One region of the Anabaena sp. PCC 7108 genome, then DNA from elsewhere that is predicted to be linked to it. Evidence: predicted binding sites of a transcription regulator. Region 1 holds the regulator's gene; each other region holds the start of a gene.
The links. Region 1 encodes HrcA, which represses chaperone genes, less so after heat shock. Its sites were predicted from a motif close to TTAGCACTCNNGANTCNNGAGTGCTAA; they were not measured.
Positions count from the first base shown of each region.

Region 2: a site for HrcA is predicted at 1,442-1,468, ahead of groL (chaperonin GroEL). Genes of this name have one in related genera too.
Region 3: a site for HrcA is predicted at 1,317-1,343, ahead of groES (co-chaperone GroES). Genes of this name have one in related genera too.

Region 1 covers NZ_KB235896.1:148,994-152,206, forward strand. Annotated here, with positions in the region: gene ANA7108_RS0101420 (hypothetical protein) at 122-772, opposite strand; gene hrcA (heat-inducible transcriptional repressor HrcA) at 785-1,924, opposite strand; gene ANA7108_RS0101430 (rhodanese-like domain-containing protein) at 2,308-2,655, opposite strand; gene ANA7108_RS0101435 (DUF3352 domain-containing protein) at 2,783-3,213, shown strand, end outside.
Region 2 covers NZ_KB235896.1:775,464-778,676, forward strand. Annotated here, with positions in the region: gene ANA7108_RS0104260 (MraY family glycosyltransferase) at 233-1,342, opposite strand; gene groL (chaperonin GroEL) at 1,501-3,165, shown strand.
Region 3 covers NZ_KB235896.1:2,970,430-2,973,642, reverse strand. Annotated here, with positions in the region: gene groL (chaperonin GroEL) at 1-857, opposite strand, end outside; gene groES (co-chaperone GroES) at 986-1,297, opposite strand; gene ANA7108_RS30695 (hypothetical protein) at 1,833-2,009, shown strand; gene ANA7108_RS0114020 (response regulator transcription factor) at 2,339-3,016, shown strand.

The DNA.
Region 1 (3,213 bases):
ACTTGAGCGTCAGTATAAAAGATAAGTATTCAACTGGACATGATATCAGTTGTTGTCCTAACCGCCCTGTTCGTAACTATATACAGTGCATTTACAACCAACAAGCGTGCCAGAAATAGCTTTAGTTTGTGGGTAAATTTTCAGGTAAAGATGGACGCACACACAAATATATTAAAGCCCCAAATAAGGGAATTGCAGCAAATAACCAAAATAATTGCTTGTGCTGCCAACCACGTCTTGTCATATCATCTCCTAGTAAAGTGGGAAATAATAGACTCAACATACAAAAATCTAAACTCATGACATGAATAAAACGGCTTGTTTGCCATTGCTGTACAAAGTTCCCCCAGTCTCCTTGTAAAGCATAGGCAAATAAAAGCCCTGCACCTAAAGTTAATAAAATCCCATTTATCCGTGAATCTAAAAGTTTGATAATTAGACTTTTTTTACCTACAAACTCTTGATTTGATGCTCTAAAAACCAAGTATGGTAAAATAGCAAAAGCCCCAACTGCAAAAGAAGCAGTAGCAAATGGCCAAGCGGGGATTTTTTGCCCTGTACCATCAATAAATAAAACGGCGCTGTAGATGAAAGGCCATACACCCATGATATTAAATAAGGCGATAACTAAAGGGTTAATGCCTTGCCATTCACCAGTAGAAATATTTTTAATTAACTCTAAACTTGCTGGGAAATTGTCAGGAGGAGCAAATAAAAAGGCGTAGGAAATAAATCCTAGCCATAATAAAGCAAAAGCAATTTTTCTGAACATGATTTAAGTAGTTTAACTGAAAGCTTCTGAGAGGTAATCTGCGGCTGCGGCTACAACAGCGATCGCACTTTCATAGTCTAACCTTGTTGGACCCAAAACTCCCACACTTCCCACTGGTACAGAACCCCGACGATAGGGAGAAGAAATCAAAGTACAAGTGCGAATTGGTTCTAATGGATTTTCTGCACCAATCCGAACTGTCACCCTTGACTTACCTGCATCCTCTGTTTCTGGCTCCTCACAAATTAACCGCCATAGTTGTTCTTGTTCTTCTTCCAGCAGATGGATAATTGTTTGTACTTGATGTACTTGGGAAAACTCTGGTTGACGCAAAACTTCTCCTACACCCCGCACCATAATTTGTGTAGTAGCTGGTGCAAAAGTGTGACGAGTTAATTCTAACAATGAATTTTTCAAGAATTCGCCATAGCGTTGAAATTCTTGATCCAATTCACTCCAGTCCAGATGAGCTAATTCCAACAGACTGCGGCCTCTTAAATGGCTATTCAAAAAATTAGATACAATCTGCAACTCATGATCAATTACCTCTGGATCTGGTTTAGTTTCTGATGACGCTGTAAATAAATCCATCACCTTAGAATGTGTCTCATAACCATCAGTCACCACAATCAGCATAATCTTACTTGATTCAATTTGCACTAATTGCAAATGTCGTAACTGTGCTGTACTGGTTTGCGGCATAGTAATTAAGGTAATACAGCCACTCAAAGTTGCCAAAATTTGGGCAGCTCCGTGCAGTAGGGCTTCCAAACCCCAATCTTCACCAGGCCGAAGTTGTTGTAATGCAGCTTCTACCTCTTTATTGACAGCTTCCGTACCCCTGTCTTGGGAAATACTACGCGCACGGAGAAGCCAACTACCTGTAGCATCTTGCAAAGAAGGTGTAATCAGTTGGTCAACATAAATGCGATAACCAGAATCAGAAGGTATTCTGCCAGCAGAAGTGTGAGGTTGGTAAAGTAATCCAGATTTTTCTAAAACTCCCATCACATTGCGAATTGTAGCGGAGCTAACACCCAGGTCAAACTCCTCAATTAGAGCCTTGGAACCAACAGGTTCTGCGGTAGCAATATAGTGGCGTACAATTGCCCAAAGTATATGCTGTTGTCGATTGGTTAGTTGGACTTGCATAGGAGATATTTTACTGAAGGCAAATTTTAAACAAAGTTTGAAAAAAAGTTGTGGCTTTTACCACTAAAAAATATTCAGTATGAATTTGTTTAAGATAGCAGATTATATATTTATGTAATAAAAATTTCCAGCAAAACGCTACTTAAGCGTATTTACCAAGACAGTCTGCTGATTGCTACAGTGTCTATCTTGAGAAGATTATCTCATCCTTTACCGTATACTCTCACAGTAGATTAACAAAAGCAGTATTTTAAGTTACAAATATGTGATTTAGCTTTTGTCTCCTTTATCTTACCAACTCCAAAGGAATCCTCAATCATTTGTGAAAAATTTTCAGTAGTTTAAGCATTGCTCAATCTACGTATTTTTCACAAATATAATCCCTAATACTGTGGAACTGAAGGATCTACTAGTATAGAGTAGGCAGCAATACCACCACCAATATTTTTAACATTTGTGAATCCTTGCGCCACTAACCATTGGCACATCTGGGCAGAACGAACACCATGATGACAGAGTACAAGGGTTTCAGCTTCCGAGTCAAAGCGAGTAGAAACCTCTTCGTTCCATTGAGCAAATTCGCTGAGGGGAAGGTTAACAAAGCCCTCAATGCTGGCTATTGCCACTTCTTGGGGTTCTCGTACATCCATCAACTGTAGTCCCGAATCACCAGCAGCTAGACGTTGTGCTAGTTCCTCTACGCTAATTTGGATAAAAGATTGACCTGTCATGCAATTACTCTAAATAATGCTCATATTATTTATGTTGACAGAAAAAATGAGAAAAATCCTGTTTTCTAATGCTTAGAAGTTGCGCTTCTATCCTAAAATCGAAAACGGAGCATTTACTAGGTCTAATGTGAACAGTCAAAGCTCATTTTTTAGGTTCCTAGTAGCTGGTGCGATCGCCCTGCTACTGTTTAGTATTGCTGGTTTTTACTGGTTTTTTGCCAAAAGTCCGGTTGGCCTAGTGATTTCTCGCTCTCAACCTGGTGCGGCTGTATTCATATCAAAGCTGTCACCTGTGATGGTGTCATTACTGGTAAATCCCGAAGGTTTACCAGGATTGGAGCAAAAAGGAGAAATTTCCCAGATTAAAGCTAATCTATTGGCTAAAACTAGCATAGATTATCAAGAAGATATTAAACCTTGGCTGGGAAATGAAATTACATTGGCTGTGACTAGCCCAGATATAGACCGCGATCCAGAAAACGGACTACAATCAGGATATCTGATGGCACTGGCAACAGATAATCCAGCCCAAAGCCGTGAGTTAATCGAGTTGTTGTT
Region 2 (3,213 bases), 630 kb from region 1:
TTAAGGAAATGTAGAAATTGTAGGTTGGATTAACCGTCAGCGTTACCCAACAAAATATTTGGTAATGTTGGGTTTCTTTGATTGCTACACAACGCTAATGACTCAACCTACAAGCTCAACTATTTTTTGAGATTTAACCGATTAGTATTAACAACTTGGGTGATTTCATGTTTGGTTGATCGGGTGTTGATCCACAGCAAATTTCAGAACAAAGCCACAGAAAAAGAGAGTTTTAACCATGTTCAGAGTTCCCTGTTCTCTGTTCCCTGCTGTAAATTCTTTGCAAGACAGTAAAAGCTAAAAGCAAAATAATACTACTGGCACAGGCTATCATCACCATCAAACTCATCCCCTGCGCTCTCATTGCCAACAAGTTAAAACACAACGTAATTGACCACAATGTAAAAGCAGCATGGCGTTGAGATAATCCCCAAGCCAGTAAGCGGTGATGCAAATGGTCTTTACCAGGAGTACTCAGAGGGTTTTTTCCTGCCAAGAGTCGCCGGATAAACACCTGAGTAGTGTCTAAAACTGGCAACAGTAGAAATAAAACCGTGGGGATCAGAGCATAAACGGTATTTTGTTGAAGTTTGCCTAAAATACTAGTTGCTGCTAGTACATAACCAAAAAAATAGGCTCCAGCATCACCCATGATAATACGTGACGGATGGAAATTATGGCGCAAAAAGCCCAATGCTGCTCCTGCCAAAGCAGCCAAAACTAAGGTAGCCGCCGCCCGATTATTAAATTGGGCAGAAACAGCTAACAAACTCATAGCAGTAATAAAGCTAATTCCTCCTGCCAAACCATCCATGCCATCCATCAAGTTAATAGCATTGGTAATACCTACAACCCACAAAATAGTCAACGCCATCGACAGTAGCGAATCAATAGGAGTACCAAACATCACTTTGATGCTGATACCATTGGCAACCAGCAACAGTGCTGTTGTAATTTGCGCCCACAAACGGACAGAAGGGGGTAAGCCAAATTGGTCATCAATAAAGCCCACAAGGACTAATATCGAACCTCCTAACAGAATCGTTAAAACTTGAGCTAATACGCCTTGGAGTTCAATAGGACGTAAAAGGCTGGCTAGTACCAAAGCGGCAATTACACCAGCATAGATAGCCAAACCTCCTGCATTAGGTAAAGGTTCTCGATTGAGTCGCCGGGCGTTAGGTTGGTCTGCCCAACCCACCCGCAAAGCAAATTTGCGTATAATTGGCATTAAACGCCACGTTACCAGCCAAGCCAAGATAAAAGTAAAAACTACCGCCAACCAGCCGGTGCCGCTAGGGTCAGCAATACCAAGGGACTTCAGGGAGTTATCTAGGTTCATCTCCCAATTCCACCATTACTGCCAGTATCTAAAATGAGCATTAACCCTAATATTAATCAATTTTTTATTTGTATCTGTTAAATTCAGTAGCTGAGGCACTTAGCACTCTTTGCCTGTGAGTGCTAAATTGTCTAATGGAAGCGCTAGAGAAATAAAACATGGCCAAGATTATTGCATTTAATGAAGAATCACGACGGTCTTTAGAAAAGGGTATTAACGCCTTGGCTGACGCGGTGAAAATCACCTTGGGGCCAAAAGGTCGTAATGTCCTTTTAGAAAAAAAATTTGGTATACCTCAAATTGTCAACGATGGTATCACTGTTGCCAAAGAAATTGAACTAGAAGATCCTCTGGAAAATACCGGAGCTAGACTAATTCAAGAAGTAGCCTCCAAAACCAAAGATATTGCTGGAGATGGCACTACTACTGCCACGGTTTTAGCACAGGCTATCATTAAGGAAGGGTTAAAGAACGTTGCCGCCGGCACAAACCCCATTAGCTTAAAACGAGGAATTGATAAAACCGTTGAATTGCTAGTGGCAGAAATTGCCAAAATAGCCAAGCCAGTAGAAGGTAGTGCGATCGCTCAAGTTGCTACTGTTTCTGCTGGTAATGACGAAGAAGTTGGCAATATGCTGGCTCTAGCAATGGAAAAAGTCACCAAAGATGGTGTCATCACCGTTGAAGAATCCAAATCCCTCACAACTGAACTAGAAGTAGTCGAAGGGATGCAAGTTGACCGGGGTTACATTTCCCCCTACTTCATCACCAACAACGAACGGATGACGGTGGAATTTGAAAACGCCCGCATTTTGATTACCGACAAAAAAATCAGCAGCATTCAGGATTTAGTACCTGTATTAGAAAAAGTTGCCCGTGCAGGTCAAGCTTTGCTGATCATTGCCGAAGATGTGGATGGAGACGCTTTGGCCACTTTAGTTGTCAACAAAGCACGGGGTGTGCTGACGGTTGCAGCAATTAAAGCCCCTGGATTTGGTGAACGCCGCAAAGCTTTATTACAGGATATCGCCATTCTCACAGATGGACAGATGATTTCTGAAGAAATCGGTTTAAGTCTGGACACCGCTACTTTAGAAATGTTGGGTACTGCCCGCCAAATCATCATTGACAAAGAAAACACTACTATTGTCGCTGGTAGCACCACTAAGCCAGAAATCCAACAGCGAATTGCTCAAATTCGCAAGCAGTTAGAAGAAACTGATTCTGACTACGACACAGAAAAATTGCAAGAACGCATCGCTAAACTAGCTGGTGGTGTGGCAGTTATCAAGGTGGGTGCAGCTACAGAAACCGAACTCAAAGACCGTAAACTGCGGATTGAAGATGCACTCAACGCTACTAAAGCCGCAGTCGAAGAGGGTATTGTCCCTGGTGGTGGCACTACTCTGATTTATCTGGCTTCCAAAATAGAAGCAATTAAAAACAGCCTCGACCCCGAAGAAAGGATTGGCGCTGAGATTGTCGAAAGAGCGCTAGAAGCTCCCTTACGTCAAATTGCAGACAATGCTGGTGTTGAAGGTTCCGTGATTGTTGCCAAAGTGCGAGAAACTGATATTAACATCGGCTATAACGCTGCTACAGACGAATTTGAAGATTTAATTGTCGCAGGTATTATCGATCCTGCTAAAGTTGTCCGTTCAGCTTTACAAAACGCCGCTTCTATTGCTGGGATGGTTTTAACTACCGAAGCAATCATCGTTGAGAAGCCTGAGAAGCAAGCTGCCGCTGCCCCTGATGCTGGTATGGGTGGCATGGGCGGTATGGGCGGTATGGGCGGCATGGGCGGCATGGGTATGTTCTAATCACCCCTTCCCCAAATAATTAATTTTTAATTTTTTTCTACAGTTTGT
Region 3 (3,213 bases), 2.8 Mb from region 1:
GCCTTACGGCGATCGCCAAAACCAGGAGCCTTAACAGCTGCAACGTTGAGTACACCGCGCAAACGGTTAACTACCAAAGTTGCTAAAGCTTCTTTTTCGATATCTTCGGCGATAATTACCAAAGGACGACCAGAACGAGCTACTTGCTCAAGTACAGGTACTAAGTCTTGGACTAAAGCAATCTTCTTGTCGGTTAACAAGATGTAAGGCTCATCGAAGACTGTTTCCATCCGCTCTGCATCAGTAGCGAAGTAAGGAGAGATATAGCCTTTGTCAAAGCGCATCCCTTCGGTGATTTCCAATTCGGTGGTCATAGACTTCCCTTCTTCTAGGGAAATTACGCCTTCCTTACCAACCTTATCCATAGCTTGAGCAATCATGCTGCCGACTTCTTCGTCGTTACCAGCAGAAATTGCCGCAACTTGGGCGATCGCTTTAGAATCTTCTACAGGACGAGCGTGTTCAGCAATTTTTTCCACTAAAAACGCGGATGCTTTATCAATACCGCGCTTCAATAAAATTGCATTAGCACCAGCTGCAACGTTCCGCAAGCCTTCTTTAACAATAGCGTGAGCCAAAACGGTAGCTGTGGTTGTACCATCACCCGCAGCGTCATTAGTTTTAGAAGCAGCTTGACGAATTAGAGCTACACCTGTGTTTTCGATGTGGTCTTCTAATTCAATTTCTTTAGCGATGGTGACACCATCATTAACGATTTGTGGTGCGCCAAATTTCTTCTCTAGAACTACGTTGCGACCTTTAGGACCAAGGGTTACAGCAACAGCCTCAGCTAAGATATCAATACCGCGTTCTAGAGCGCGACGGGCGTTTTCGTTGTAAATAATGCGCTTTGCCATATAAGTCTAAATCCAGGTAAAGGTAATAACTTAAAATTTGTCTTGAATGTGGTGATTGGTAATTGGTAATTGTTCATAGGGGAAAACTCTTTCCCAGTCTCCAATACCTCATACCCCTCATCACCTTTTTAGATCACGACTGCTAGAATATCCTTCTCAGAAAGCAGTACATATTCTTCAGTGCCGAGCTTGATGTCAGTGCCTGCATACTTGGAGTAAAGCACCTTATCGCCGATTTTAATTTCCATTTCCTGACGGTTGCCGTCGTCATTACGCTTGCCAGGACCAAGGGCTACTACTTCCCCTACCTGGGGCTTTTCCTTAGCGGTGTCTGGCAAATACAGACCACCTGCGGTCTTTTCTTCAGCGGCGGTCACTTTCACGAAAACGCGATCGCCCAAAGGTTGAACTGTAGAAACGCTTAGAGATACAGCTGCCATAAAAATTTTTCTTGCCTTATTAGCACTCTCGACTCCTGAGTGCTAATTTACCGAAGTGCAGCATCTAATGGCAATAATTCCAGGTGTACGGGTTCCCGAACTATGAAATCGCGGCTGTACTTAAGTATTTATACTTAATTAATATAGTTGTCAGGTTTTGTTGCGTAGGTAATGAATATTTTTATATGGACAACTTTATTTGCAAAGCTGGCAAATTGTTATAGAACTGTAATCAGGGAGCCGCTCAATGAGTAACATTGTCGTCCAATCCTCAAAACTACTAAAGCCGTGGAACTTCAAAGCTCAAATCATTGTTGGGACAATCTAGAACTGGCAAATATTCACCGACAAGGTTGCTTTTTTCCCTGAGCAGAGGTTGCTCACTCCTGGTCAAAACAAGCTAGTCTGGTATTCGGAGAATGCTTGAAACCACCACTCAAGGAGCTACATCTCAACCAACTGCTTTCGTCGTCATCCCATTTGCATCTTCAGAACTAAAGCCAACTGCTTGCGTGTTTGTTGTTCTAGGCAGATAATGGTAGTTTACCCAGATGGGGTCTGGTATAGCCAAACGAAACCGGAAGTCATTGAGCGGATCATCCAAGAACACTTAATCGGCATAATGGTGGTGGTTGAAGGATATGCATTTTTGACCCATCCTTTGCCAGAAACTTATCCCGTTTCTCGTAAACCTCTAAATATAGAGGCTTAACATCCAAAGGAGATACTAGGGCAGCAGTAAGCGAATGAAAGTGCGGGTTAGTTTTGAGCTAGGATCATCTTCAGTCGGTACTGAAGATGTCAACCAAAAGGATTTTGATTTTATCAATCTTTTTTAGCCCCCTCCTTTCAAAGCGATATATAATAGCGCATTATAAATACCGTTGCTCTCCGTATGCTTACTGGAATTTTGCCATTGAACCATCAGTTTCTTAAAAGTGACCGTCACTTTTTAAACTTCGAGGCAGCAAGGGCAGGTTAAGTGGGAAAAAAAACAGCATCTCAATAATCCACCATAAAGGATAACTATTCAAGACCTTGATGGATCGAAGCGCGACAAGTGCCACTGCTATGAAAGAGCCCAGCATGAAAGATCACAAACGACTTCTATTGATTGACGATGACCCTAACCTCATCTTGCTGGTGAAGGATTACTTGGAATTCCGGGGATACGAAGTCATCACAGCCGAAAATGGACGAGAAGCTCTGGATATTTTAGAACATGAAGTTCCAGACATGATTATCTGTGATGTGATGATGCCGGAAATGGACGGATATACTTTCGTTGAACAAGTCCGGCAAAGCGAACGTACTAGTTGGATACCTGTTCTTTTCCTCTCTGCTAAAGGACAAAGTGCAGACCGAGTTAAAGGTCTGAACAAAGGTGCTGATGTATACATGGTCAAACCTTTTGAACCAGAAGAACTCGTAGCACAAGTAGAATCCTCACTGAAGCAAACTATCCGTTGGAAAGAACACCAGACAAAGGGAGGGGAAAATGGTTCCCGTATCCAAGTTCCCTTTGATGTGCAGTTAACCCCAACCGAACTGAAAGTAGTCCAGTTTGTAGCCAGAGGTTTAGCTAACCGGGAAATTGCTGAAGAATTAAATGTCAGTCAGCGTACCGTTGAAAGCCATGTATCCAATATGTTGGGTAAAACTAATCTCCACAACCGCACCGAACTAGCGCGTTGGGCGATTGAAAATCAAATGGCTTAAACCCACTGCTGATTTGGTGAAATTCTAAAGTTCTGAGTTTTGAGTTACAGTGTCCTAACTCAAAACTCAAAACTAGATTTTTCTTTTGCATTCAGCCTGAAAGCTAATAAATTATGAATTGTGAAGCTAAACTTGGATTTTCTAAATTCAAACTTCATAATTCATATTTTATGATACAGTCCTTAACTCCTATCCTC